Regions from separate parts of the Bacillus sp. JJ722 genome, predicted to be linked through region 1. Evidence: riboswitches for the same ligand, from Rfam matches in the RefSeq annotation. Region 1 holds a riboswitch; the other holds the start of a gene.

Evidence for each region. Region 1 has a riboswitch for glycine ahead of gcvT (glycine cleavage system aminomethyltransferase GcvT). Riboswitches for the same ligand answer to the same signal wherever they lie in the genome.
Region 2: another riboswitch for glycine. It lies ahead of V7014_RS22165 (ACT domain-containing protein); the one in region 1 lies ahead of gcvT (glycine cleavage system aminomethyltransferase GcvT).

The regions. Positions count from the first base shown of each region.
Region 1 covers NZ_JBALMO010000005.1:38,934-58,911, reverse strand. Annotated here, with positions in the region: gene V7014_RS00710 (DEAD/DEAH box helicase) at 1-1,614, opposite strand, end outside; glycine riboswitch at 1,847-1,939, shown strand; glycine riboswitch at 1,942-2,019, shown strand; gene gcvT (glycine cleavage system aminomethyltransferase GcvT) at 2,136-3,239, shown strand; gene gcvPA (aminomethyl-transferring glycine dehydrogenase subunit GcvPA) at 3,258-4,604, shown strand; gene gcvPB (aminomethyl-transferring glycine dehydrogenase subunit GcvPB) at 4,597-6,057, shown strand; gene V7014_RS00690 (hypothetical protein) at 6,153-6,626, opposite strand; gene V7014_RS00685 (rhodanese-like domain-containing protein) at 6,871-7,245, opposite strand; gene V7014_RS00680 (lipoate--protein ligase family protein) at 7,501-8,337, shown strand; gene V7014_RS00675 (vitamin B12-dependent ribonucleotide reductase) at 8,699-11,254, shown strand; gene splB (spore photoproduct lyase) at 11,403-12,428, shown strand; gene V7014_RS00665 (patatin-like phospholipase family protein) at 12,534-13,415, shown strand; gene V7014_RS00660 (SA1362 family protein) at 13,446-13,826, opposite strand; gene V7014_RS00655 (DUF1385 domain-containing protein) at 13,980-14,927, opposite strand; gene V7014_RS00650 (YqhR family membrane protein) at 15,181-15,729, shown strand; gene V7014_RS00645 (M24 family metallopeptidase) at 15,862-16,923, shown strand; gene efp (elongation factor P) at 16,942-17,499, shown strand; gene spoIIIAA (stage III sporulation protein AA) at 17,731-18,660, shown strand; gene spoIIIAB (stage III sporulation protein SpoIIIAB) at 18,654-19,169, shown strand; gene spoIIIAC (stage III sporulation protein AC) at 19,192-19,395, shown strand; gene spoIIIAD (stage III sporulation protein AD) at 19,424-19,804, shown strand; gene spoIIIAE (stage III sporulation protein AE) at 19,831-19,978, shown strand, end outside.
Region 2 covers NZ_JBALMO010000230.1:270-10,869, forward strand. Annotated here, with positions in the region: gene V7014_RS22160 (PFL family protein) at 1-1,123, opposite strand, end outside; gene V7014_RS22165 (ACT domain-containing protein) at 1,141-1,416, opposite strand; glycine riboswitch at 1,551-1,630, opposite strand; gene V7014_RS22170 (DHH family phosphoesterase) at 1,896-3,077, shown strand; gene V7014_RS22175 (alpha/beta fold hydrolase) at 3,158-3,931, shown strand; gene V7014_RS22180 (phosphatase PAP2 family protein) at 3,963-4,469, opposite strand; gene pdxT (pyridoxal 5'-phosphate synthase glutaminase subunit PdxT) at 4,625-5,206, opposite strand; gene pdxS (pyridoxal 5'-phosphate synthase lyase subunit PdxS) at 5,206-6,093, opposite strand; gene V7014_RS22195 (FMN-dependent NADH-azoreductase) at 6,673-7,308, opposite strand; gene V7014_RS22200 (PLP-dependent aminotransferase family protein) at 7,645-9,042, shown strand; gene V7014_RS22205 (DUF2179 domain-containing protein) at 9,403-9,930, shown strand; gene V7014_RS22210 (Crp/Fnr family transcriptional regulator) at 10,160-10,600, shown strand, end outside.

The sequences.
Region 1 (19,978 bases):
CAAGTTCTCCATTTTGATTTTCATCTCGCCTTCACTTCTTGAACCACCGATTATATCTTCTATATATTCTTCTAGATTATTGATTTCTAATTTTGTTAAAATATCATCCAATTCACCGACTACTTTTTCAAATAGTTGAATTTTTTCATAGAGTAAGTTTAAGATATGTTCTTCAACCGTATTTTTAATAGCAAAATTAAAGATTACGACATCCTTTTCTTGTCCTAAGCGATGTACACGACCAATTCGTTGCTCTAATCGCATAGGATTCCATGGTAAGTCAAAGTTAATAATCGTATTACAAAATTGGAGGTTGATTCCTTCGCCACCAGCTTCGGTTGCAATTAATACTTGGGCATGGTTTTGAAAAAGTTCTCTCATCCAATCTTTCTTACCACGCTTGAAACCTCCACGAAATGGTACTGATGAAATTTCATGCTGTTTTAAAAACCATTGCAGGTACATTTGAGTAGCGCGATATTCAGTAAAAATGATTACTTTATCGTCACAAGCTTTAATAATTTCTAATGCTTTTTCCGCCTTTGAGTTTTTTGTGACGGCATCGATTTTTTCACCGATGGCTTTGATTCTTTCTTTGATCATTTCATTAGGTGATTCTTGCTTCTTAATCATGTTTTGAATGGTGTAATAGACAGCTTCACGGCTGCTACATGCTTCACGTTGTAATGTTAAAGTAGAAAAGCTGCTCGCCGTATTCTCTGATAATCGATATTTAGATACAGTTTCATATAGTTCTTTTTCTTCTTGAGTTACATCGATAAACACCGTTTCAACTTTTCGTTTCGTCCATTCAATACCTGTATCGTGGCGACGGTTACGAATCATAACGGCGTTTACCAATTCTTTTAGATGTTCATCATCATTGATTTGTCTACCTTTACCTTTATAGGTTTTGGAGAAGATAGAGGCATTTCCTAAATGGCCAGGTTTTAATAAAGAAACTAAGTGAAATATTTCATCTACTTTATTTTGTATAGGAGTTGCCGTTAATAGTAAGCAAAATTTCTTTTTTAAGTTTTGTACAAACTCATAGTTTTTTGTTTGATTATTTTTTAATTTATGAGCTTCGTCCACGATGATTAAATCGTATTGTTGGTTATAAATAATATCTTTATGAGGTGCGCGCTTTGCCGTGTCAATAGAAGATACAATTACATCACAAGATTCCCAAACATAGCTCTTTCTTTGCACAACTGCAGGAATGAAAAACTTACTGTTTAGTTCGTATGCCCATTGAGAAACGAGCGAAGCAGGGACTAATATAAGTACTTTATTTACTAATCCACGAATCATATATTCTTTTAAAATTAATCCAGCTTCAATGGTCTTTCCGAGACCTACTTCGTCTGCTAGAATGGCTTTTCCATTCATGTTTTCTACCACTTGTTTAGCCACCTCTAATTGATGTGGTAATGGCTTCAAATGGTGAAGGTGCTTTGGTGCTTGTAAGCCTTCGAAATCAGGAATTTGTAAGCTTTGCTCAGCTTCAAGAGCAAGTTTGTATAGTTCCCAACTAGTCCAAGGCCCATCATCCTCTAAACGCTGTAATAATCCCTCTTCCCAAACAGGATTCCAATTTATATTAATCTTCATTAGTTGCACCTCCGAGAACAGTAAAATCCGAACATTATCATCATAAAATAAGGTTAATATTAGTTTTATTAGAAAACCCAACAAAATTATTGCAATAATTTTGTACTTAATGGTAGGATGATAATAAGAATTACGAATAACTAAGGTTTTTCTATGACTTTGAATATAGCTTTTGAAGCAGCTAGTTTTTTTATTATCTTAGTATGACCATTTTAATGATTAATATAAGCGGATGAAGATAAGGGGAGAGACTGTATCTATTGCAGCGCCGAAGGAGCAAGCATATTTTTGTGAATCTCTCAGGCAAAAAGACTCTTATTGGACGCATCTCTGGAGAGAGTTCAATCGAACCACCAACGGGGACAGCCTACTTTGTAGGTAAACTCTCAGGTAACCGGACAGAGACAGCTCATTATTAAAGGGGCTGCTCTGTCTTTTTTTGTGCTTTGATGGAGGAGAACGAAATAATAATGCGGCGTAGTTTGAATAAATAAAATCATGGTTGTTGTAGGAGGTTGCAAATGAGTGAATTGAAAAGAACACCATTATTTGATGTGTATGGTGAATATGGTGCGAAGACGATTGATTTTGGTGGTTGGGATCTTCCAGTGCAGTTTTCAAGTATTAAGTTAGAACATGAAGCTGTAAGAACGAAGGCAGGTTTGTTTGATGTATCTCATATGGGTGAAATCGAGGTAACTGGTAAGGATAGTTTGTTATTTTTACAAACGATGGTGACGAATGATGTGACGAAAATACATGCTGGGAAGGCACAATATTCTGCACTTTGCTATGAAAATGGTGGCACTGTCGATGATATTATTATTTACCAAAAAGGTGAAAATCACTATTGGTTAGTAGTTAATGCAGCTAATACTGAAAAGGATTTTGAGTGGTTACAACAACATGCTTCAAACTTTGATGTGAAGTTGGAAAATCAATCATTACAATACGCTCAATTAGCGCTTCAAGGACCATTAGCAGAAGAAGTACTGCAGCAAATTACTGAAAATACTGATTTGAATGAAATTAAGTTTTTTCAATTTAAAGAAGGCGTGAAAGTAAGTGGAGTTGATGCACTTGTATCGAGAACGGGATATACAGGCGAAGATGGATTTGAAATCTATTGTAATAGTAATGATGCAATCAAACTATGGAGAAAGATTTTAGAACATGATGATGTATTACCCATTGGATTAGGTGCTAGGGATTCTTTGCGCTTTGAAGCTGGTTTACCTTTATACGGACAAGAATTAACAGCGAATATTACCCCTATTGAGGCTGGAATTGGCTTTGCTGTTAATACGAATAAAGAAGTTCATTTCTTTGGAAAAGATGTGCTGTCACAGCAAAAAGCAGAGGGCGCACCTCGGAAATTAGTAGGAATTGAAATGATTGATCGAGGGATACCTCGTCATGGTTATCCTGTTTATATAGATGGACAATTAATTGGGGAAGTTACGACAGGTACACAATCACCAACCTTAAAGAAAAATATTGGCTATGCGCTTATCAAAAGAGAGCTTGCAGAATTGGACCGAATAGTTGAAGTTGAAATTCGTTCGAAAAAAATACAAGCAAGAATCATTAAATCACCTTTTTATAAACGACCAAAAAAACAGTAAGGGGATGGCTGAAATATGTTGAAGCATCGTTATTTGCCAATGACGGAGAATGATCAAAAAGAAATGCTTGAAGCAATCGGAATTTCAAAGATTGATGAGTTATTCGAGGATATTCCAGAGAAAGTGCGTTTTCAAGGGGAATATAAAATTAAAACGGCTAAATCTGAATCATCATTAACGAAAGAATTAAGTCAATTAGCAGCTAAGAATAAAGATACGAAGAGCTACACTTCCTTTTTAGGAGCTGGTGTATATGATCATTACTCACCAATTATTGTCGATCATGTGTTATCTCGATCTGAATTCTATACAGCGTATACACCTTATCAACCGGAAATTTCGCAAGGGGAGCTCCAAGCGATTTTTGAATTTCAAACGATGATTTGTGAATTAACGGGCATGGATGTAGCGAATTCTTCCATGTACGATGGAGGGACAGCACTTGCTGAAGCAGCAACACTAAGTTGTGGAGCGACTCGCCGCAAGAAAATCCTTATTTCTCAAGCGGTGCACCCAGAATATAAAGATGTTATTCGTTCATATGCAAAAGGCCAATACATTGAAGTGATTGAAATTCCATATAAAGATGGAGTTACAGATTTAGAGGCTTTGAAGGGTGAAATGAGTGACGAAGTAGCGGGTGTCATTGTTCAATATCCAAATTTCTTTGGTCGAATTGAAGACTTGGCTACAATTGAGAAAATGGCTCATGAAATTAAAAGCATGTTTATTGTTTCGAGCAACCCTCTTGCATTAGGAGTGTTAACGCCTCCAGGAAAATTTGGTGCTGATATCGTAACGGGTGATGCGCAAGTATTCGGTATTCCAGCTGCATTTGGTGGACCGCACTGTGGATATTTTGCTGTAACAAATAAATTGATGCGTAAAGTGCCTGGTCGTTTAGTTGGGCAAACAGTGGATGAGAATGGAGTGCGTGGTTTTGTGTTAACATTGCAAGCACGTGAACAACATATTCGCCGTGAGAAGGCAACATCTAATATATGTTCAAATCAAGCATTAAATGCATTAGCTGCCTCTGTCGCTATGACGGCTTTAGGTAAAAAAGGTGTTCGTGAAATGGCAACTCAAAATATTCAAAAAGCACATTATGCGAAGAAGGTATTGCAAGCGAAAGGAGTTGAAGTGGTATTTGAAGGTCCATCATTTAACGAGTTCGTTATCAAATTACCACAATCATTTGAAGCTTGTAATAAGCAACTTTTGGAGCGAGGAATTATTGGTGGTTATCATCTAGGAAAAACGTATCCTGAATTGAAAGATCATATGTTAGTTGCTGTAACAGAATTACGAACTAAAGAAGAAATTGACTTATTTGCACAAGAGGTGGGGGAGAGCCATGAGTAAGCAAGATCAACCTTTAATTTTTGAAATGAGCGTAAAAGATCGCATCGGATATAGTTTACCCGACATGGATATTGACGCTATTGATGTTTCCAAGTTACTTCCAGCTGGCTTTGTCAGAGAACAGGAAGCTGAACTACCTGAGGTTTCTGAGTTAGACATTATGCGACATTATACAGCGTTATCTAAGCGCAATCATGGAGTAGATTCAGGTTTCTATCCTCTTGGTTCTTGTACGATGAAATACAATCCGAAAATTAATGAAGCTGTAGCTCGCTATAATGGTTTTGCGCATATTCATCCATTACAAGATGAAAGTACAGTTCAAGGTGCTTTAGAACTAATGTATGATTTACAAGAGTCTTTGAAAGAAATTACAGGTATGGATGAAGTTACACTTCAACCAGCGGCTGGTGCTCATGGTGAATGGACAGGATTAATGATGATTCGTGCCTTTCATGAGCACAATGGTGATACTGAACGTACAAAAGTAATTGTTCCTGATTCAGCTCACGGTACAAACCCAGCTTCAGCTTCAGTAGCCGGTTTTGAAACGATTACAGTAAAATCCGATGAGCAAGGTTTAGTAGATTTAGAAGACTTAAAGCGTGTAGTTGGAAGAGATACAGCAGCTTTAATGTTGACGAATCCAAATACATTAGGGCTGTTTGAAGAAAATATACTAGAAATGGCTGAAATTGTTCATAACGCTGGTGGAAAGCTGTATTATGATGGAGCGAACTTAAACGCGGTATTATCAAAAGCTCGACCTGGAGATATGGGCTTTGATGTGGTGCATTTAAATCTGCATAAAACATTTACTGGCCCACACGGTGGTGGTGGACCAGGTTCGGGACCGGTAGGTGTGAAGAAAGACTTAATACCATTCTTGCCAGCTCCACAAGTTGTCAAGCGAGGTGAGGAGTATGTATTAGAATATGAACGTCCTCTTTCCATTGGCCGTGTGAAGCCTTTCTATGGTAATTTCGGTATTAATGTTAGAGCGTACACATATATTCGATCAATGGGTCCAGATGGTTTGAAAGCTGTTACAGAGTTTGCCGTATTAAATGCTAACTATATGATGAGAAAGCTAGCACCATATTATGATTTGCCATATGATCGTCATTGTAAGCATGAATTTGTATTGAGTGGAAGACGTCAGAAGAAATTAGGTGTTCGCACATTGGATATAGCGAAGCGCTTGCTAGATTTTGGGTATCATCCACCAACCACTTACTTCCCGTTAAATGTTGAGGAATGCATCATGATTGAACCAACAGAGACGGAAAGTAAAGAAACGCTAGATGGATTCATCAATACGATGATTCAAATCGCGAAAGAAGCGGAAGAAACACCAGAAATTGTTCAAGAAGCACCACACACAACAGTTATTAAACGTCTAGATGAAACAATGGCAGCACGTAAGCCTATTTTACGTTTTATAAAGCAGTAAATGATTATTAATAGATGGCCGTGTTAAATATTTTAATGTTGATTTGTAAATGAAAAATAGGGAGCTCCTTTATTGATGGAGTTCCCTATTTCTATCTAATCCCAATAGTTAAAGATAATCTCTCCAACGGTTTTGAGCTTCCAGAAAACAATTTCCTTTAATTCGGTACTATTTAACTCATTATTGTTTTGTATAATACTCTTCTTTGAACTGTTTATAAGAGTTACAGGATTGTTTAGCTCGCTCGTATTTAAAACCTTGTAAAAAGGATTAAACTGTTTATAAAGAATGGGTATATCTATGAATTCAATGTTTCCAAATTCAACTATAGAAGCAAAAGCAAGATTAGGATAATATTCATTAAGTAAGATATGAAATTGCTTATTAAAGAACTCAACATACACACTATAAAAATTCATTGGATATTCAGGCTCTTTAAATGCAATAATTTTCCCTCCGTTATGGATGGCAATAGTAATACATATTTGTTTAAATTGTTTCCCATTAACTTTTGTTTGGGGAGTGTCTACTGAATCGAAAAATCCAGTTACTCCATTTGGAAGTATCATCTTTTATTCACCACCAATTATATCTTCGACTATCGACAAATAAAAAACCAGTCAAAGTAATTGTTCGTTTGTTTTGTAGGTACACTATTTGAATCGGTCAATGCTTTGTTTCAGTTGAGGATGGAGACCGGAATTTAACCATCTGAATAAATCAATATGTGGAAAGTCAAAAAAACGTAAGGGATGTGTAAAAGTGATTAAAATCACTTTTACACATCCCTTTCTTGTACTATTAAAAGTAGAATTATTTTCTTTTAATTTTACCAGTCCATTGTTTAAAGCCTTTTTGTAGATGAAATAGCTCCCTATAGCCATTTTTATATAGCAATTGAGCAGCTCGTCCACTACGTAGACCACTTTGGCAGTATAAGTAAACAGGCTTGTCCGGACGAATTTCTTTTATTCGCGTTTTAAGCTGAGACATCGGAATGTTTCTCGCTCCTAGAATATGACCTGCTTCATATTCATTTGGTTCGCGTACGTCAATCAATTGTGCTTTACGATAGCCTTCAATAAATTCTTCTTGAGTTAACGTTTTTAAAATTCGACGTTGTGCCCACCACGTGTACACAGAATACACGATTACGGCAACTAAAAGTATAAGCAAGAAATACCACACAGTAAAAAAACTCCTCTCAAAACTAAAAAACAATCCAATCTTTAATTATTATAATATCCATATACCATAATATCAAAGGAATTTAACATAATCATGTAGGAAAAGCATTGTTTTTTAGTTGAAATGTTCAATTGTTTAATTTAGTATGTATATTGTTTGAAAAGATATTTGAAAGTTTGTTTGGTTGGTGGCAAATCCCGATACTAAACAATGTTAGGAATAAAATAAATTTATATAGAAGGTAGGCTTCACGATATGAACAAAGAAACGTGGGCATTTATTGATTCGGGCAATTGTTCGCCTAGCTATAATATGGCTATGGATGAAATGCTATTGAAATGGCATAGTGAAGGGGAAATACCACCAGTGATTCGCTTTTACGGTTGGAATCCAGCAACGCTTTCTATAGGCTACTTTCAAAAAGCTGAGAAAGAAATTGATTTACATAAGGTGAAAGAAGCGGGACTTGGTTTTGTGCGAAGGGCAACAGGTGGTCGTGCTGTGTTACATGAGCATGAGCTTACATACAGTGTAATTGTAAGCGAAGAGCATGAGCAAATGCCAAAAAATGTTACAGAAGCGTATCGAGTAATATCCGAAGGTATTTTAAAAGGGTTTTTAAATCTTGGTTTTGATGCATATTTTGCTGTTCCTAAAACGGAAGAAGATCGACAAAAATTAAAAGACCCTCGTTCAGCAATTTGCTTTGATGCTCCAAGCTGGTATGAACTAGTTGTTGAGGGGCGTAAGGTTGCAGGAAGTGCACAAACACGTCAAAAAGGTGTTATTTTACAACACGGCTCTATTTTGCTTGATTTAGATAGTGATAAATTGTTTGATTTATTTATTTTCCGAAACGAACGCTTGAAGGAAAGAATGTTCAAGAGCTTTCGAGATAAAGCGGTGGCTATCAACGAATTATCTGATCGAACAATTGGCATAGACGAAGCAAAAGTAGCCTTTAAAGAAGGTTTTGCGGAAGGACTTGAAGTTAATCTACAAGAATACCAATTATCTGAAGCTCAGCAAGAAGAAATTACAAAATTAGCTCAAGAAAAATATGAAAGTGATGCTTGGAATTTTTTGCGATAAACGGGTTCCGTTCATCGCTTTTTTATGTGTGATAATATTATTTTTCAATAGGAATGAACAGAAGATCTTGTATTTTTAAGGCTTCTTTTATTCGTGAAAAATGCAACTTCTGAAAAGGTGGGAAAAAAGATGAAAAATCGTATAAAATTCGTTTATTCTTCTTTTTTCTCTTTTATTTGAGCTTTTCTTAGTTTGACAAATTTATTATTTTGTTTTCTTGGACACAATATATAGATAGGTTGTGAAATTAAAACACAATATATTGAATAATATCTCTACATATGGTAAGTTAATGTTACTTTATAAAATCAACCTAACTAGGAAAAATATAAATGTAGTACGAATAAAGGAGAGATTGCTTATGTCTGTTGCGATTAAGCAAAGTAGCAAGAAAAGTATTGAAAGTCTAAACCAGGACATTAAATTGTTCCCGCAAGTTCATCCAATTACACCGGACATGAAAATCACGCATAAAGGCGTTTCACGTTTAGTTATGATTGATCGATATTCTTTTAAAGACACCGAGAAAATCACCTTATCAAATGGTGATTTTGTTGTGTTAACGATAAAAGAAGATCCTAAGTTTCCAGCTCGTGGCTTAGGACATATCGTAAGCATTGACTGGGAGAAGAAAAAAGCACAAGTATTGGTCGAAGATGAATTTCGTGGCTCTTTAGACAAACCAGAAGAAATTGAAACAGGCATTATTAATCGTTCTCTAGATATTATTGAGAAGCCCCTTGAAATTTTTTATGAACAAATTGCGAAAAGAAATGCGACAGGATTAGCTTCTGTTGAAACAACTGAAGAAAAGAAACAAGAATGGTTCGAGAAGTTCTATCAAGAGCTAGCTAACATGCACTTTGTACCAGCAGGAAGGGTATTATATGGTGCAGGATCACAAACAGATGTTACATATTTTAACTGTTATGTGATGCCATTCGTACCTGACTCTCGCGAAGGAATTTCAGATCACCGTAAGCAAGTAATGGAGATTATGAGTCGTGGTGGTGGTGTTGGAACGAACGGTTCAACATTACGCCCTCGCAACACACTTGCAAAAGGTGTAAATGGTAAATCTTCAGGTTCCGTTTCGTGGTTGGATGATATTGCAAAGCTTACACATCTTGTTGAGCAAGGTGGATCAAGACGTGGAGCACAAATGATCATGTTAGCGGATTGGCATCCTGACATTATTGAATTCATCATTTCTAAAATGCAAAACCCTCGTATTTTGCGTTTCTTGATGGAAAATACTAAAGACGAAAATATTAAAAAATATGCGAATGAGAAGCTTAAATTCGTTCCTTTAACTGAGTATGAAAGAGATATGTATCAAGGTATTCTTAATTATAAACAAATTCCTGGTCAAGGTGGTTTTACGGATCAAGTGATCAGTGAAGCGGAAGAAAAGCTTCAAACTGGTGGTCACTATAGCGTGCATAATCCAGAATTCCTTACAGGTGCTAATATCTCTGTCTGCTTGACGAAAGAATTTATGGAAGCTGTTGATCAAAATAAAGAGTATGAACTGCGCTTCCCACATGTTGAAAGTTATGATGAAGCTGAAATGAAAGAATATAATGAGGAATGGCATGAAGTAGGGGATGTCCGAGAGTGGGAAAAACGCGGACATAAAGTGCGAGTTTATCGTACAATCAAAGCGCAAGAGCTTTGGAACTTAATCAATATTTGTGCTACGTATTCGGCTGAGCCTGGTATTTTCTTTATAGATAATGCTAACGATATGACAAATGCAAAAGCATATGGTCAACAGGTGGTAGCTACGAATCCGTGTGGAGAACAACCACTTGCACCTTACTCTGTTTGTAACTTAGCAGCTATTAACTTAGCTCAAATGGCGGACAAAGAAAATAAAACAGTTAACTTTGAAAAGCTGAAACACACGGTTGAAGTAGGGATTCGTATGCAAGATAACGTAATCGATGCAACACCTTACTTCCTTGAAGAGAACAAGAAGCAAGCGCTTGGAGAACGTCGAGTTGGATTAGGCGTTATGGGACTACATGATTTACTTATTTATTGTGAATCTGAATATGGAACAGAAGAATCAAATAAACTTGTTGAACAAGTATTTGAAACGATTGCAACGACAGCTTATAAAGCATCTGTTGAATTAAGTAAAGAGAAAGGCAGCTTCCCGTTCTTACAAGGGAAAACAGAAGCTGAAACAAAACAACTTCGTTCGAATTTTGTACAAACGGGCTTTATGAGAAAAATGCCACAAGAAATCAAAGATGATATTCTACAATATGGTATTCGTAATTCACATTTATTAACGGTTGCTCCAACAGGAAGTACGGGTACGATGGTAGGTGTATCTACAGGACTTGAACCTTACTTCTCATTTACTTATTTTAGAAGTGGTCGTTTAGGTAAATTTATTGAAGTGAAAGCCGATATCGTGCAAGAATATTTAGATCGTCATCCAGAAGCGGATCCTAACAATTTACCGAGCTGGTTTATCTCAGCGATGGAATTAACCACTGAGGCACATGCTGATGTACAATGTATCATTCAACGCTGGATTGATAGTTCAATTTCTAAAACGGTAAATGCACCTAAAGGCTATACGGTAGAACAAGTAGAAAAAGTGTATGAGCGTCTATATAAAGGTGGTGCTAAAGGTGGCACTGTATATGTAGATGGTAGTCGTGATTCACAAGTATTGACGTTAAAAGCGGAAGAAAATCAATTTGAACAACAAGAACTACTTTTAGAAGAAGAGAAGAAAGTCGTACTAGTTGATACAATTAATGAACTTCGCTCTACTAAAGTTACGATTGGATCTGAGGTAGGCAATACATGTCCTGTTTGCCGAAAAGGTGAAGTACAGGAAATGGGCGGATGTAATACTTGTACGAATTGTGGTGCACAGTTGAAATGCGGTTTATAAGTAAATAAATTAAAGAGGGTAATCTGATGCTTTATTTTCAGGTTACCCTCTTATTTATGAGTTCCAAAATTTTTGCTGTGATTTTTGTGGATTTCAGTGAAAAATAATAAGGTCTAATTGAAATTTACAAAGAAGCTTGGTGACTACATTGAAACCTTTTATACCACAGTTAGTTTATATTGAACCACAAGCATTAGATTATCCTCTTGGGCGTGAGTTGAAAGAAAAATTCGAAAAAATGAATATAGAAATAAAAGAAACGACATCGCATAACCAAATAAGAAATTTACCTGGTGAGAATGATTTACAAAAATATCGAGTTGCTAAATCTACCCTTGTAGTAGGCGTTCGTCGCACGCTTAAATTTGATACATCAAAGCCTTCAGCAGAATATGCCATTCCTTTAGCGACAGGATGTATGGGGCATTGTCATTATTGCTACTTACAAACGACACTTGGAAGTAAGCCATATATTCGCACATACGTAAATATAGATGAGATTTTTGAACAAGCTGAGAAGTATATAGAGGAAAGAAAACCTGAAATTACACGCTTTGAAGCGGCGTGTACATCAGATATTGTTGGGATTGACCATTTAACACACTCCTTAAAGAAAGCTATTGAATTTTTTGGGAAAACAGAGTTAGGAAGACTGCGGTTTGTCACAAAGTTTCATCATGTTGATCATTTATTAGATGCTAAGCACAATGGTCATACACGTTTTCGTTTTAGCGTTAATTCACGGTATGTGATAAAAAATTTTGAACCTGGTACTTCTAGTTTCGATCACCGATTGGAAGCAGCAAAGAAAGTGGCTAATGCTGGATATCCTCTAGGTTTTATTGTTGCGCCAATTTACATGCATGACAATTGGCAAGAAGGATACTTTGAATTGTTTGAAAGGTTAGCTGAGGCATTGAAGGATGATAGGATTCCAGACTTATCATTTGAGCTCATTCAACATCGTTTCACAAAGCCTGCAAAAAAGATGATTGAAAAGCATTATCCGAAAACAAAGCTTGAATTGGATGAATCAAAGCGAAAGTATAAATGGGGTAGATATGGAATAGGTAAGTATGTTTACCCTACAGATGAAGCTCATGATTTAGAAGCAACCATCTCAAGCTATATTCATCATTTCTTCCCAAATGCTCAAATTGCTTATTTTACGTAAATGAAAATAATAAACGAGAACCATGAAAATCAGTAAATAACCAGTAATAATCTCATTCCTTCCTGCTTAAAGATGTATAAAGGCCGGAGACAGGAGGGAACAGCGATGAACATTGATGGTGTGTTTTCCGGAGGAGGCATGAAAGGTTATGCTTTAGTAGGAGCATATCAAGTTCTTGAGGAGAAAGGATTTACGTTCCAAAGAACGGCTGGTACAAGTGCTGGATCGATTATTGCTGCTTTTATAATAGCTGGTTATACAGGTGATGAAATAGAAAATATAATGATGGAAATGGATACAACAATATTATTGGATGAACGCATTGGTGGAAATATACCTTTTGCAAAGTGGTTGTTACTTTATTGGAAATTAGGGCTATATAAAGGTGATAAGTTAGAAGAATGGATCGCGGAGAAGTTAGCTGTGAAAGGGATTTATACTTTTGGGGATCTTCCTGTGAATACATTTCGTATTATTGCTTCTGACGTAACGAATGGCGTAATTATGGTTTTACCAGATGATCTAAATAAATATAATATTGATATCGCCACATTTCCGATTGCAAAAGCAGTTCGAATGAGCTGTAGTATTCCTTATTTCTTCGAGCCTGTAAGGATTAATAATAAAAAACCTTATACGTATATTGTGGATGGTGGAGTATTAAGTAATTTTCCAATGTGGCTGTTTGATAAGGAAAATGTAATGAAGACACGACCGGTTATTGGTGTGAAATTAAGTGATAACAAAGATGAGTTGCCACCAAGAAAGATTGACAATGCGATTGAAATGTTTGGTGCTTTGTTTGAAACGATGAAAGATGCTCATGATAATCGCTACATTTCAAGAAAACATGAGAAGAATATTATTTTTATCCCTACGAAGAATGTTTCTGCCACAGAGTTTGATTTGTCTGCGAAAAAGAAACAGGAGTTAATCCAACTTGGCCGTATGTCTGCGCAAGTTTTTTTGCGAAATTGGGCTTATTAACTGAATTTAAGACAAAAAAATCAGGCAGTGCTATGCCCGATTTTTCTTTTTGCCTTTTTTACCATCAATTACTGTTAGCTGAACATCTGATTTCTTACGAAGCTTTGGTTTTCTTTTCGAATGATTGAAAGAATAGGTAACTATATTAGAATCTTTTGTTTTAGCTGCTTTACGTTGTTGCTGATTTTTTTGAGATTGTTTAGCGGCTCTCTTATATGCTTTATGGCTAGTTGATTGGGTAGTTGATGCGCCTGTGAATTTCATGACAACTAAAATGATAATCGTTGTTACCACGGCAAATATTAGGAACCATCTAAGTGTACCGATTGGGTCACCAAATAATTTACTACCTAATCCTATTAACGCAAGCAAAATAAAACCTGTAACAACATAATAACTTGGACGTTTCATTAAGGCCACCTCCTTAAAAACATAAGAAAGAAGTATTGTTGGAGAATATAATGTGCAACTAATATATTATCTTAGAAAGCAGTAAATTTAGAAAAAAGTTCTCTTATTTCTACATTGTATGCTTTATTTGATAAAAAGCTGATATATTTTGTTTTACACTATACTTTCCTTTTGTAAACCTGTTTTATCTTCATTTTCTAATTCTAATAAACGATTGAAAGAATGAATGGCTACTTCTACCTGATCGTCGGTTGGTTTGTTAGTTGTTAACAATTGTAGCCAAAGTCCTGGATATCCTAAGAATCGTAAAATAGGAATATCGCGTACTTTATTTGTAATTTGTAACACTTCAAATGCAATTCCTAAAACGACAGGAATGAGTGCAATTCGATTTAGAACACGAACCCATAATGGATCGGTAGGAACAAGCATATAAACAAAGATCCCAACGATAATTGTAAACAAGATGAAACTACTTCCACATCGATAGTGAAGTCTAGACTGCGATTGTACGTTTTCAACAGTAAGCTCTAAATTATTTTCATATGCGTTTATTACTTTATGCTCTGCACCATGATATTGGAAAACCCTTTTTATTAATGGTGTTAGTGAAACGATGTAAATATACAAAAGTAATAGAATTAATTTAAAGACACTCTCTATTATTATTTGCCCAAAATCTGAAGAAAATACAGGTCTTGTCAATTCTGCAAGAAAAACAGGTACAAGAGTAAAGACAAATTTACCAAATAAGAAGGAAAGAACACCGATAGCTGCCACGCTTAAGAACATGCCAACCTTATATGAAGTTTTTTCTTCTTCAATCACTTCTTCTTGTTCTTCGGCTGGGTCGACATCAAATTTTTCTGTTGAGAAATTTAAATGTTTAGAGCCATTTGCACTTGCATCAATTATTGCTGCAATCCCTCTAAGAAATGGAATTTTCTTAACCGAAGTGAGAAAACGGTTCGGTGTTCGCGGAACATGAAAGTATTCAATTGAACCGTCTTTTCTTCTAATAGCAGTAACGGTATTTTTTTTACCTCCGAACATGACGCCTTCCACAACCGCCTGTCCGCCGTATACGGGTTTTTCTGACATTTCTACACCAACCTATGTTGTTTTATTTCACATTTAGCTATTACTTTGTTGTTTGCTATAGTGATCACTCATGCTCTTTAATTACGTTGAATAATCATGTGAGCTTAGTAAGCTGTTGGGCCTCTACATATATTCTACAAAAAAAATGAAGATGACTCCAGATAAATAGAAGCAACGAGAAAAAAATTTCGTTATTATTTTTCAGAGAAAAAATTTCCTGAGAATAGGACATACTAAATGTGGAGGTGTGTTAATGATGGAAAATGAACTACAAAATGGTAAGAAAAGCGATGCTGATTTAGATCAAAATCAACAAGAAAAGCAACTTTCTCAAACGGCAAACGTTGCTTTAACTGGGTTTATTGGTGGGTTATTTTGGAGTGCTTTAGGGCAGTTAGCATATTATTTTCATTTTACAGATATTGGTCCTAAAGTGATTTTTATGGGGTGGGTTTCTGACAAATGGGCTAAAGGTTTTTTAGGTACAGTTATAGCTCTTCTTCTTTATGGGCTTGTTTCAATACTTGTTGCTTTTTTATATTATGCTTTTTTACGCAAAGTGCGTAGTCTTTCTGCGACTATTTTATTTGGTGTTGCAATTTGGGCGATTGCACATTTTGTCTTTGTACCATTCTCCCCTGGTATGAAAGCGATAACAGATATGGATTTAAATACACTTGTAACAACGCTTTGCTTATATATTTTATATGGTGTATTTATTGGAGTAAGCGTTTCTTTCGATTACAGTGAAAGACTTCGTCAGGAAGAATTGGGGCAACTAGAGCAAGATGTTCAACCGTAACTCTGTTCATTCTTTTTCCAATCTACACAAAGTACTGTGACATCGGATAGAATATGATAAAATATTCTTACTGATTGAAAAAATTATAGGTTGGTATACTTAAAAATGAATGGATAGGAGCGGACTTGGACTATGGATAAATTACAAAGACTACGTGCTTCATTTGATCAATTACATATTGATGGCATGCTCATCACTAACCCTTATAACAGACGTTATATGACAGGATTTACAGGGACAGCAGGAGTCGCTTTGATTTCTAAAGCAAAAGCGTTGTTCATTACGGATTTCCGTTATATTGAGCAAGCTACGAGCCAATGTCCTGATTTTGAGATTGTAAAACATACGAAAGCTATTCATGAAGAAGTGGCGTATCAAGCAAAGCAGCTAGGCATTACGAAGCTAGGGTTTGAACAAGATGTCTTAACATACTCTTCATATGTAACATATGATAGAGCTTGTGAAGGAGAATTTGTACCGGTTTCTGGTGTAGTTGAGAAATTACGCTTGATAAAGACAAACTCAGAGATTAAGATATTAAAGGAAGCTGCGAAGATTGCAGATGCAGCTTTTCAACATATTATCGGATACATCCGTCCTGGCCTTACAGAACTGGAAGTTTCCAATGAATTAGAGTTCTTTATGAGAAAACAAGGAGCTACTTCTTCTTCATTCGATACAATCGTAGCTTCTGGCTACCGCTCAGCGCTTCCGCATGGTGTGGCTAGTGATAAAGTTATTGAAGTTGGAGATTTCGTAACGCTTGATTATGGAGCATATTACAATGGCTATGTATCTGATATCACTCGAACAGTAGCGGTAGGAAAACCTAGCGATGAATTAAAAAATATTTATAATATTGTTTTAGAAGCTCAATTACGAGGAATGGCTGGTATTAAACCAGGCATGACAGGTAAGGATGCAGATGCGTTAACACGTAACTTTATCGAGGAAAAAGGGTTTGGTCCTAACTTTGGTCACTCTACTGGACATGGTATTGGACTTGAAGTTCATGAAGGTCCAGGATTATCGATGAAGAGTGACATCGTTTTAGAGCCAGGAATGGCTGTTACGGTCGAACCTGGCATTTATGTTCCAGGTCTCGGTGGAGTTCGTATTGAAGATGATACGATTATAACGAATGAGGGAAATGAATCTCTAACACATTCAACGAAAGAACTTATCATTTTGTGATTTTTGGGAGGAAAAAAAATGATTTCTGTTAATGATTTTAAAACAGGATTAACAATTGAAGTAGATAATGCGATTTGGCAAGTTATTGACTTCCAACATGTTAAACCAGGTAAAGGTGCGGCGTTTGTTCGTTCTAAATTACGTAACCTACGTACTGGTGCAATCCAAGAAAAAACTTTCCGTGCTGGTGAAAAAGTTGCTAAAGCACGTATTGAAAACCGCAAAATGCAGTACTTATATGCAAGTGGTGATCAACACGTATTCATGGATAATGAAAGCTACGATCAAATCGAATTATCTGAAACTCAAATTGAGCGTGAATTAAAATTCTTAAAAGAAAACATGGAAGTATACATCATGATGTTCGGTACTGAAACAATCGGTGTTGAGCTTCCTAATACTGTAACGTTAGAAGTTACAGAAACTGAGCCTGGTATTAAAGGTGACACAGCTTCGGGTGGTACTAAACCTGCAACTGTTGAAACGGGTCTTATCGTTCAAGTACCATTCTTTGTTAACGAAGGGGATAAATTAATTATCAACACAACAGATGGTTCTTACGTATCTCGTGGATAATTAAAAATGAAAGAAGAGAGTGTTCAATTACTGAACGCTCTCTTTTTGTTATTACAAAGGAAAATATTCATACTTTTTTACTCCAGCACTCTGTTCTTAGTATCCTGCTTCCATCTCTCACATTTAAATTACTCCAAATAATTCTCCAAAAAGTTTATACCAAAAGTCATAAAGTGTACGAGCAACCCATACATTGTAATGGAATGATGCATTAGTCGAGAGGAGGCTTGTATGCAAACCGTATTATCGTTTCTTCCCAAAAAAATAGCACTTTTCTTTCAAGATATGCCTCCTAGTAAGTGGAATAACATTGAAGAAATACGTATTCGAATAAGGAGACCAGTAGAAATATCTTTAAAATCCACATATGAATTGTTACCTATCATCGTGACAGAAGAGGATGCTTCTCAACTTCTGAATAATATTACGAACTTCTCAATGTATACGATGGAGGAAGAGTTAAAGCGTGGATATATTACCATTCAAGGTGGACATCGAGTAGGGCTTGCTGGGAAAGTCATACTTGATGGAGGGAATGTTAAAGCAATCATTCACATTTCTTCCTTTAATATTCGAATTGCAAAAGAACAAGTAGGATGTGCAGAACATCTTATTCCTTATTTATATAGCAATGGTTGGCAGAATACAATGATTATCGGACCACCTCAAACCGGTAAAACAACACTTTTGCGAGATATCGCGCGAATTATATCTTCAGGAATACATGAACATAGAATCCCTGCTATGAAAGTGGGCGTGGTGGATGAGCGTTCCGAAATTTCCGGATGTGTAAACGGTGTACCACAACTACAGTTTGGCCCACGGATAGACGTTCTTGACGCCTGTCCAAAAGCAGAGGGAATGATGATGCTTATTCGATCCATGTCACCACAGGTCATTATTGCCGACGAGATTGGTAGAAGCGAAGATAGTGGTGCTGTTTTGGAAGCAATTAATGCAGGCATAAACCTAGTTATTACGGTTCATGGATTTTCTTATGAAGATGTTATAAGACGCCCTAACATACAAGAAATAATAAACTTACATGTATTTAAAAGATTTGTTGTATTAAGTAGAGATGAAATACATGATTTCTGTTATTCAATAATTGATGAAACTGGACAAAAGCTATTGAAGGAAAGAGGCGTAAAGCAATGGTAAAGCTCATTGGTGCCGCACTGATTTTAATAGCTTCTACATGGATTGGCTTCGAAATTTCCCGTCATTTAAGTCAACGCCCAAAACAATTAAGACTTTTTCGAACTGCACTTCAAGCTTTAGAAGCGGAGATTATGTATGGTCACGCACCTTTACAAGAAGCGGCCGTTCGTCTATCAAAGAGTTTACCAAAACCTATTAATATATTTTTCAGAACATTCGCAAAGCAATTGCAGCTTCAAGATACGAATGTAAAAACAGCTTGGGACACTAGTTTGGAAGAAACAAAAAAAGTATTGGCATTAAAACAAAATGAAATAGAGATTCTTCTGCAATTCGGCGAAACGCTAGGGCGGCATGATCGTTACCAACAGCAAAAGCAGATTGCGCTTACGATGACTCATTTAGAAAGGGAAGAGAGTGAAGCACTACAAGTTCAAAGTAAATACGAAAAAATGGTGAAAAGTCTAGGTTTCTTAACAGGTTTATTACTCATCATTTTACTAGTTTAACCAACATGTAGGAGGATACCAAATGGGAATTGAAGTGGGCTTAATATTTAAGATTGCTGGAGTTGGAATCGTCATTGCGTTTATCAATACATTATTAGAACAAATCAATAAAAAAGAATACTCACAATGGGTAACATTATTTGGATTTATCTATATCTTGTTCATGGTCGCTCAAATAATGGATCAATTATTCGAAAAAATTAAATCCGTTTTTTTGTTTCAGTAATAAAGAGGAGGGATGAGCAATCGAAATTATAAAAATAGTAGGTATTGCTTTACTAGCGACTTTTTTAGCAACCCTATTAAAAGAACAAAAGCCCAATTTTGCTTTTCTCCTCATCATCTTTGTTGGTTGCTCCATTTTTTTATTTCTTGTTAACCAAATTTATAGCATCATTCATATGCTTCAAGTATTAGCTAAGCAAGCAAATGTGAATATGATTTATTTAGAGACCATATTAAAAATTATCGGGATAGCTTATATTGCTGAATTTGCCTCGCAAATTACGAAGGATGCTGGTCAAGGAACGCTTGCTTCAAAAATTGAATTAGCGGGGAAAATCATTATTTTAGCTATGGCTATCCCAATCTTAACCGTCATGATTGAAACGATATTGAATTTAATTCCAACTTGATGAAAGTGGTAAGAAGAGGTGAAGAAATGAAGCAGTGGCTTTTTTTCGTAATGCTAGCAAGTATCATTCTCTGGATGCAACCACACGATGTACAAGCTTCACCGAATGTAAATATCAATCAAGATTCGATTGATAACCAAAATGAAAGTAGTAATCAAGAAATATTGAATGATG
Region 2 (10,600 bases), on a different contig from region 1:
CTCCAGTAACGGCAATCATATCAAGACCTACAGAGCACACGCATGTCATAGCTTCAAGCTTTGGTAGGGTAAGAGAGTTATCAAGGATACCTCGAATCATTCCGTTGTCTTCACTTACTGGAATGAAAGCACCACTTAAACCGCCAACATATGAACTTGCCATCGCACCACCTTTTTTCACCGCATCATTCATTAGTGCTAATGCTGCGATTGTTCCGTGTGTCCCAACGCTCTCTAAACCGATTTCTTCAAGAATTTCAGCGACGCTGTCATTTTGTGCATTGGTTGGAGCAAGTGATAAATCCATAATTCCGAATGGTACACCAAGACGATCTGCAACCACTCTTCCAATTAACTCACCTGCACGTGTGATTTTGAAAGCTGTTTTCTTAATAACGTCCGCTACTTCACCAAGATCTGCGTCAGGATAACGTTTCAACGCGCTTAATACAACACCTGGGCCACTTACGCCGACATTGATTACTACTTCACCTTCACCAGCACCGTGGAATGCTCCTGCCATGAACGGATTGTCTTCAACAGGGTTACAGAATACCACAAGTTTAGCGCAGCCTAAGCCGTTTTTGTCACTAGTTAGTTCTGCAGCTTTCTTCATTACTTCACCCATTTGGCGCACTGCATCCATATTAATACCTGCTCTTGTGCTGCCGATTGAAACGGATGAACATACTCGCTCAGTTACACTTAATGCTTCAGGAATGGCATCAATCAATGTTTGGTCACTTTTTGAAATGCCTTTATGAACAAGGGCTGAGTAGCCACCGATAAAGTCAACGCCAAGTTGGACAGCTGCTTTATCCAATGTTTTAGCAAGTTCAACAGCTTGGTCTTTTGTAGCATGTCCAAGTATTTCAGCAATTGGAGTAATAGAAATACGTTTATTAATAATTGGAATACCCATTTCTTTTTCAACTGCTTCAGCAACTTCTTTTAAATCTTTTGCATAAGTAGTAATCTTTTCGAATACTCTTTTGTTCATTTTTTCAAAATCAGAATCGGCACAATCTTTAAGGTTAATACCCATTGTTACTGTACGGATATCTAAGTTCTCAAGCTGAACCATTCGAATGGTTTCCATCATTTCATTTAATGCGATATTCATGTTTGTCATTCCTTTCTTCACACACGATGCATAGCTTTAAAAATTTCGGCAAGTTGAATATTAATCGTTACACCTAGTGATTCACCTAATGTTGTTAATTCGTGCTGAAGACTATCTAGGTTTTCTAAATCTGCTACATCTACTAGCATCATCATTGTGAAAAAGTCATTCAAAATCGTTTGATTGATATCTAAAATGTTTACATTCTTCTCAGCAAGTATATTTGTTACTTGCGCAATAATTCCTACTCGGTCCTGTCCAATAACACTTACAATAGCTCTTCGTTGACTCATTTGTATCACCTCATATGTTGTTTGTAGGCTTATAAAAAAACACGACATTTCATGTATAACGTGCTCTAAAGCCAATAAAAAAAAGATTGGAATTTGTTCCAATCTCATTAGGCGTAGAATAACAAAATGATATTCGTTACTCTTCTGTCCTTTTGCCTGAGATTGTGAATCCTTCGGCGCTGCAAAAAACTACAGTCTCTCCAGAAGCTGCTCCTGCTATAGTTTGATCCATAGCATTCATCGCTTACTTACATATTTTTTTATAGCTATCTTAGAAAATATTCTCCTAGAATAATTTAGAATTTTATCATTGATTTTTCATAAGGTCAATTCCTAAATTTGTAATAAAAGATAAAATAGGCCTCAAAATGCATCCATTTATATAAATGTAAATAAATTTTCATGAAATATTCAAAAACAATGGTAGCAATCAATAATTTTTGCCTTTGGAAACCATACTACGTTCAGAGGTGAATAATATGTATAAATTGTTGTCACATAGTGACTTAGATGGCGTTGGATGTGGGATTTTAGCTAAACTTGCTTTTGGTAAACAAGTGAAAGTTAGATACAACTCGGTATCATCGCTTAATAGGGAGATTGAATACTTCTTCGAGCACGATAACCAGAGTACTTATTTATTTATTACAGATTTATCTCCTAATGAAGAAAATGAAAAAAAACTGAATGATTTTTATCAGTCAAAAGGGAAGCTTCAACTGATTGATCATCATAAAACGGCTTTGCATTTCAATGATTACGAGTGGGGGCATGTAATGGTAGAAGATGATGAGGGAAAGCTAACGTCTGCCACTTCATTATTGTATATGTACTTAGTTGAGCATCAACTCTTGAAAGCGACGGATGCTATTACCGAATTTGTAGAATTGGTTAGGCAGTATGATACATGGGAGTGGGAGAAAAACGATAACATAAAGGCTAAGAGACTTAACGCGCTCTTTTTCTTAGTTTCGATTGATGAGTTTGAGGAGAAAATGATTCATCGACTACAAACAAGTGATACGTTTGATTTCGATGAATTCGAGAAGAAGATTTTACACATGGAAGAAGATAAAACCGAACGATATATACGTAGGAAGAAAAGGGAGATCGTTCAAGCAGAAGTGGGTGAATATTTAGCAGGTGTAGTATATGCAGAATTGTATCATTCGGAGCTAGGAAATGAACTAGGAAAAGAATACCCACATCTGGATTTCATTGCAATTGTGAATATGGGTGGAAAAAGAATCGCATTACGCACTATTCATGATCATATTGACGTTTCTGAAATAGCTAGTCATTTCGGTGGTGGAGGGCATGAAAAAGCATCGGGTTGCTCTCTATCAAATGAAGCACATAAACACTTCGTGGAGGATACTTTCCATTTGGAGCCACTTCGAGAAGATGCGAAGCGAAATCGCTTTAACGTTAAGAAGTCTTCATTTGGTTCAATGTATAGTAATAGAAAGGATGAAATGTTTCTTATATATGCTACCAATGAAAATGAGTGGGCGATTGAAAAAAATAAAATGAAGTTAGACCAAACTTTTTCTAGTTTTGAAGAAGGTGAATTTTTTTTAAAGAGAGCGCGCACAGCATGGCTCGTAAGCGATAATCAGTTTGTAAACTATTTAATGGAAGAGGTCAAAAAAGAATGTTAAAGCTTATAAAAATACATACTATTTAATGCACGTTTTAAAGAGTTACAACATCACGTATGTGTTTTTTTGAGGTGAAAGGGATGCCAACAATCGAAATAGATGGTACGAATTTATATTATTCGGTAAAGGGTGAGGGAACACCAATTGTTTTCATTCATCCTCCATTACTTACAAGTGCAAATTTTATATATCAAGTAGAGGAATTGTCTCAGACATTTAAAGTAATTACCTTTGATATTAAAGGTCATGGGAGAAGCGGGTATTCAAAACAGACTATAACATACCCGCTTATAGTGAAAGATCTTATATACCTTCTAGACTATTTAGAAATAGAGAAAGCATTTATATGTGGCTATTCAACTGGAGGTTCAATTGTTTTGGAGTTTTTGCTGAGTAACGCAAGTAGAGCGCTAGGAGGAATCGTGATTAGTGGAATGTCAGAAGTTAACGACTTGTTTTTAAAACAAAGGATTTCTTTAGCAGGCAAACTAGCTAAATCAAAATTCATTCCTGTTTTGTCATTTGCTATTACTTGGGGGAATTCAAACACACGCCAAATTTTTAAAAAGATGTATAAAGAGTCTTCATTTGGAGATGCGAGGAATATTGAACAGTATTATCGATATAGTTTAAGCTTTAATTGTACGAAACAGCTAAATAAAATTAATTTACCCGTTTTGCTTGTCTATGGTACGAAGGATCAATCCTTTCATAAGTATGCTCATTTACTACATAAAGAGCTGCCTTTTAATGATTTAGTGTTATTAGATAAAGAAAAACACCAAATCCCTACAAAGGCAGCTTCGAAGTTAAATGAAAAAATCATTGCATTTGTTGAAACTCAAAAGTATTAAACGGTGGTGGATGGTCGAAAATCCCCACCGTTTACAGTTTCACTTTATTCGTACCCCATTTGACGATTATGCTTGTTAAACTGCCTAATAAAGCACTACCGACAATATCAAGCGGATAATGTTGCCCCATCCAGATGCGAGAGAGCCCTGTCAAAAATGCTAAAATAATCAACACACTTCCTAATACACGTTTGTAAATCATTACAGATGTGGCAGCTGCAAATGCTAAAGTAGTGTGTCTGCTTGGAAAGGAAGAACTTTGGCTTGATGGGAAAGGCGGTAATGTATTTACTATGTGATTTACAAATGGACGAGGTTTAAAATAAAACCTGTTAATACATACTTCCAGCAGCAATGTGACGCCTACTGAAATGAATGTTAATAAAACAATTCTTCTATGATTGTTTCTAATCCACATTAGTAAAAGTATAAACAGAAATAGGTATCGCATTTTTCGAGAAATTGTAATCATCATCGTATCTATAAGTCGATTTTGACCAGTAAACTGGTTGATCGCTCGAAAGATTTTATAGTCCATTTCATTGCCTCCAACTATTTTGATGCTAATAGTATGGACTAGATTGATGGGTGAATATGTATTGTAAAGCTGACGATGAGAAGTTTATGAGAGAGAAAATACATTTAGAAAAAGCGTTGAATGAAAGGAAATCATTCAACGCTTTTCGTTAGTTTCTAAACACTAACAGGATTGGATCTTAACATCTCAACAAATAATTTCATAAAGCGTAAATCTCCTGTCAGCTCCGGATGGAATGAGGTTACAAGAATATGGCCTTGTTTAGCAGCAACAATATTGCCATTATAACTTGCAAGAACTTCAACATTTGGACTAGCTGCTTCGACATATGGAGCACGAATGAAGACAGCAGGGTAGGCTTGATCCATACCGTTTACTTGTAAATCAGCCTCGAAGCTATCGATTTGACGACCAAATGCATTTCTTCTCACTTTAATATCAATTAATTGAAGATGTGCTTCTTCCGCATCAACTAATTCTTTTGCGAGAAGTACCATCCCAGCGCATGTACCGAAGATGGGTTTATCTTTACCAAATTGTTTTAATGGTTCTAGAAAACCGTATAAATCAATAAAGCGCCTCATCGTGGTGCTTTCTCCGCCAGGAAGAATTAATCCATCTATCTTATTTAGTTGCTCTGGTCGTTTTACAACAACACTTTGACACCTAGTAGCTTCAATTTGGTTAAGATGTTCTTGAATAGCTCCTTGTAGTCCAAGTACGCCAATTGTTTGCATTACCATCCACGCTCCTGCATTCTTTCAGAAGGGTTAAGAGTAGAGATGTCGATACCTTTCATAGCAGTACCAAGTTCTTTAGACAATTTACCGATTAAATCATAATCCGTGTAATATGTTGTAGCTTGAACGATTGCTGCTGCAAACTTTGCTGGGTTTTCCGATTTGAAGATACCCGATCCAACGAATACGCCGTCAGCTCCTAATTCCATCATAAGTGCAGCGTCCGCTGGAGTTGCAATACCACCTGCAGCAAAGTTAACGACTGGAAGGCCACCTTCCACTTTAATTTGTTTTAAGATGTCATAAGAAGCTCCTAATAATTTTGCTTCTGTCATTAATTCATCATCGCTCATATTCACTACTTTTCGAACTTGTGCTTTTACTTTACGCATATGACGAACAGCTTCAACGATATTACCTGTTCCTGGTTCACCTTTTGTACGAAGCATTGAAGCACCTTCACCAATACGGCGAGCAGCTTCACCTAAATCACGGCAACCGCATACAAAAGGAACTTTATAGGCACTTTTTAGGAGGTGGAATTCTTCATCTGCTGGTGTTAATACTTCACTTTCATCAATGTAATCTACACCCATTGCTTCTAGAACACGTGCTTCAACAATATGTCCGATTCGAGCTTTGGCCATAACTGGAATTGATACTGCGTTCATTACTTCTTCGACAATACGAGGGTCAGCCATACGAGCTACACCGCCCGCTGCACGAATATCTGATGGTACTCTTTCCAATGCCATTACTGCAACGGCTCCTGCTGCTTCAGCGATCTTTGCTTGCTCAGCGTTCACTACATCCATGATAACGCCGCCTTTTTGCATTTGTGCCATACCTCTTTTTACTGTTTCACTCGCTAGTGTTTTCGTCATTTTATTCCGACCTTTCTGTATTTTCATATTTCTTGTGATTTAGTATAAAAAGAGTCAGACTGTATTGAAAGAGTCAGTTTTTGGTGAAATGATGGTATCAGAAAGTGGGGAGAGGGTAAATGTATGGAAATGTTATCTTTGATTTTAATAGATCAAGCTATGTTTCGTGATGAGAATAATTATGTGAGGATATCAAATATGAATAGTTATTTGAATTTTTATATTTTTAACAAGTCAAGCTCTAAATTCATATATTCATTAGTTATACATATAGACGAACTGATGATTGAATGTCTTGATCAATGCAATATTGATAAAGTATATGCTGCTGCATCATGTGACTTTGGGAGAAGGCATATAACAAGTAATTTAATTACTTTTGTCTAGATAGAAAAAAAGGATAATATTTATTGTTCAATAAAATGTGAACAGATTGGGATGTAAAATATTATGGGGATTATATGCTAAGCTACTTTTGTTTGTCGAAGATTTAGATGCAGTAATTATCTTATTTTTTGTTGATAAATAAAAAGCAAGCAGCCATTAAAGGCTACTTGCTATTTTAAATGGTATTATTCATTAGAATGTACGAGCTAATTCTTTGGCACGTTTAATTCCGTTTTCTTTAATTTCTAGAGCTTGATGAGGTAATGCTGCATGACCTTCAACGAATAATCCTTCGAAAGATGGAACTCCGAAGAACTGCATTAATACAGTCATGTAACGATGACCCATTTCCATTTCAGTTGCTGGTCCTTCAGAATATAAACCACCACGAGCTTGGATATGAAGAGCTTTTTTGTTCGTTAATAAACCTACAGGCCCTTGTTCTGTATATTTGAATGACTTTCCTGCTACAGAAACGGCATCAAAGTATGCTTTCATTACTGGAGGGAAAGAAAGGTTCCATAAAGGTGTTACAAACACATACTTATCAGCTTCAACGAATTGATCAACTAAAGCTCCTAGTCTTGCTACTTTAGCTTGTTCAACCTCTGTTAACGTATCAAAGCCTTGTCCATTTTGAAGTTTTCCCCAACCACTAAATACATCTTGGTCTATATTAGGAATATCTTCTTTAAATAAGTCAATATGAACCACTTCATCATTTGGATTAGCTTCTTTATATGATTCAATAAACGCTTTACCTACTGCCATACCAAATGATAATGTTTCATCGTTTGGGTTTGCTGTTATGTATAATATTTTTTTCATGTTTGTCTTCTCCTTGTTGTATACTGCTATAATTTTTTTATAATAAAGAATAAATAGCTTTGAAGCAAATAAATTTAAACTGGATTTGAAAGCACGGTAAAAAAACTCTTCTTTTTCTTACACTTTCTCAAAGGTGTTTTTCCCTTTCGTTGTCAAATTAAGCGATATGGTAGTTTATTTGTTTAACTTAACAATCTATTAAAAAACATCCAATATCTTAACTAGGATTATTGGCTGTTTTTTCTTGTGTTTTAGAATAAAAAGAGTCAGACTGTATTAAAAGAGTAATTTTTTGATGAAATGATGGTATCAGAGAATGAGAGGGATGCTAAATTTATGGAAATGTTATCTTGTGATCTAAATAGAAAAAGCCACGTTCCGTTGTATGAGCAATTATATGAATATATTAAAAATGAAATTATAAAAGGTAGGCTTACATATCAAACTAAGCTGCCTTCTAAGCGTAAACTAGCTGATTTTCTACAAATTAGTCAGAATACAGTTGATACAGCATATAATCAACTTACTGCGGAAGGTTATTTAGAAGTTATTCCGAGAAGAGGTTATTTTGTTATGGCTTATGAAGATTTAGAGTATCTTCCGAAAATAGATCTTCCAAAGCAAGAAACTGAGAATAAAATCGATATTCGTTTTCATTTTCACCCCGGTCAGATTGATACCATTAGCTTTCCAATGGATATGTGGCGTAAGGTAACAAAGCAATTTCTTTCGGAAGAATATCATGAATTGTTGTTGTTAGGTAATTCTCAGGGTGAATACGAATTACGTAAAGAAATTGCAAATTATTTATACCATGCACGTGGTGTGATTTGTACACCGGAGCAAATTATTATTGGAGCAGGAGTAGAGATTTTACTTCAACAGTTATTGATTTTATTAGAAGACGATACGGTATATGGAGTTGAAGATCCTGGTTTTCACTTAATACATCGAATTTTGAAAACATATCCAAAAGAAGTTCATCCATTGGCAGTAGACGAAGACGGACTGATTATAGAAGGGCTTGAGCAATCGAACATTGATGTAGCTTATGTTACACCGTCACATCATTTCCCATATGGCACCATTCTCCCTGTTAATCGAAGAACAAAGCTATTAAATTGGGCTGCTGCTGACGAAAAACGTTACATTATTGAAGATGATTATGACAGTGAATTTCGTTATAGTGGAAAAGCTATTCCATCCTTACAAAGTATGGACCAAGGTGGCAAAGTCATCTATTTAGGTTCTTTTTCAAAGTCTTTAATGCCTTCAATCCGTATAAGTTATATGGTTTTACCAAAGCCGTTGCTGCATCGCTATCAAGCAGAGTTATCGTTTTATCATTCAACTGTTTCGCGAATGGATCAACATATTCTTGCTGAATTTATTAAGCAAGGTATGTTTGAAAAACATTTAAATCGAATGCGAAAGGTGTATCGACATAAACTTGATATCGTTGTGAGCACTTTAAAAACATATACGAACAAAATATCAATTATCGGAGGGAATTCAGGGCTACAAGTGGTTCTAGTAGTCAATAATGGAATGAGTGAAGAAGAGCTCGTTCAACGAGCGGAAGCTGCAAGAATACGAGTGCATCCGTTATCTTCTTATATGTTGGTAAAGAAGGAAAATATGAAACCAACTATTGTTCTAGGATTTGCCGGCATACCTATTGCTGAGATTGAAGAAGCAATTCGTTTACTCTTGACTAGTTGGGAAATTATTTGAGAAGGAGATCGAACACATCGGAATGGAGAAGTAAGAATCGTATCCTTTTGTCATGTAGTTCGATTTAATAAGTTTAAAGATGGAATTGTGAAGGAATTGACGTCTTATATAATATAACTTATTGAAATTCTTGATTGATCATTCATTTCGTTGGCAAGGGAAAAAACAGGATGATCATTTGAAATTTAAAAAGCAAAAATCTGTAGGGATGTTATTGGATTTCTACAGGTTTTTTACGTTTGCATGTTTAGGAACAGGGTATTAATCAAAGATTAGTAGAAATTAGCTATTTTGATGACACTGTAAGTTGAAGAATTTACTGTAGTGCTTATTTTAAAAAGGAGATGGGAGGTTCTAGTATTGAAGGAAATAATCTTAATTCTTATTTTACAGCTTATTTATGTACCTTGTTTCACTCTACGTACAATCTTTCTAGTGAAGAATTTGATTGTTCCGGCTTCTATTCTAGGATTTGTAGAAGCTTTAATTTATGTATTTGGTTTATCTATTGTTTTCAATGGCAATCAAAGTGTATGGGGATTGATAGTATATGCGATTGGCTTTGGAATTGGGATATTGATTGGAACAAAGATTGAACAAAAATTAGCAATTGGTTATACCACGTACGATGTGAATCTTCCGTCAAAAAATGAAGCTTTAATTGAGCACCTTCGTCAAAATGGTTATGGAGTAACAGTTTTCCAAGGAGAAGGTATGACAAGTATTCGCTATAAACTGGAAATATTAACGAAACGAAATTTGGAAGATCATTTAATAGATAGTATTAAGCAGTATGAGCCAAATGCTTTTGTTATTTCGTATGAACCTCGTCGATTCATTGGAGGATACATATTAAAAAACATGAAGAAACGTAAAATGAAACATTAAAGTTGATTATGTTGTATGGAGAAATGTCGATTATATGAAATTTGGGCCTTTCCAGGAAGGCTTTTTTGATTTCGTGAAAAGGCTAGTGTTATAGTTTTATTAAGTTCAATATAATACTTTATTCACTCTTTCCCATATAAAGGAACGGAGCTAAATCTTGCTGCTCATAATATTTAGTACTCGATTTTTGCTAAATGTAAATGAGTGTACTTCAGGAGGTATAAAGAAAATGGATTGTTTACAATGCAATGGAAAATATTGCATGTCTTTTGTACCTATATTTCAATGTTTAAACAGTGAAGAAATGATAGAGTTATCTGGAATTATTACGCATAAGACGTATAAAAAGGGAGAATCTATTTTTTTAGCTGGAGATATAAATAATAATTTGTTTGTTGTTCATAAAGGGAAAGTGAAGATTACCCATGTTTCTGAAGAAGGTCGTGAACAGGTCATTCGAATTATACAGGCAGGAGATTTTTTTGGTGATTTATCATTATTTAGGAATAATCCTTTAACATCGAATGCAGAAGCAATTGAGCCAACTGAATTATGTTTATTAAAAGGCTCAGCTTTTAAACAAATACTCGAAAAAACACCAAGTTTAATGTTTAATATACTCAATCAATTATGTGAGAGACTTGAAAAGGCAGAGTTTCAATTAAGTCAG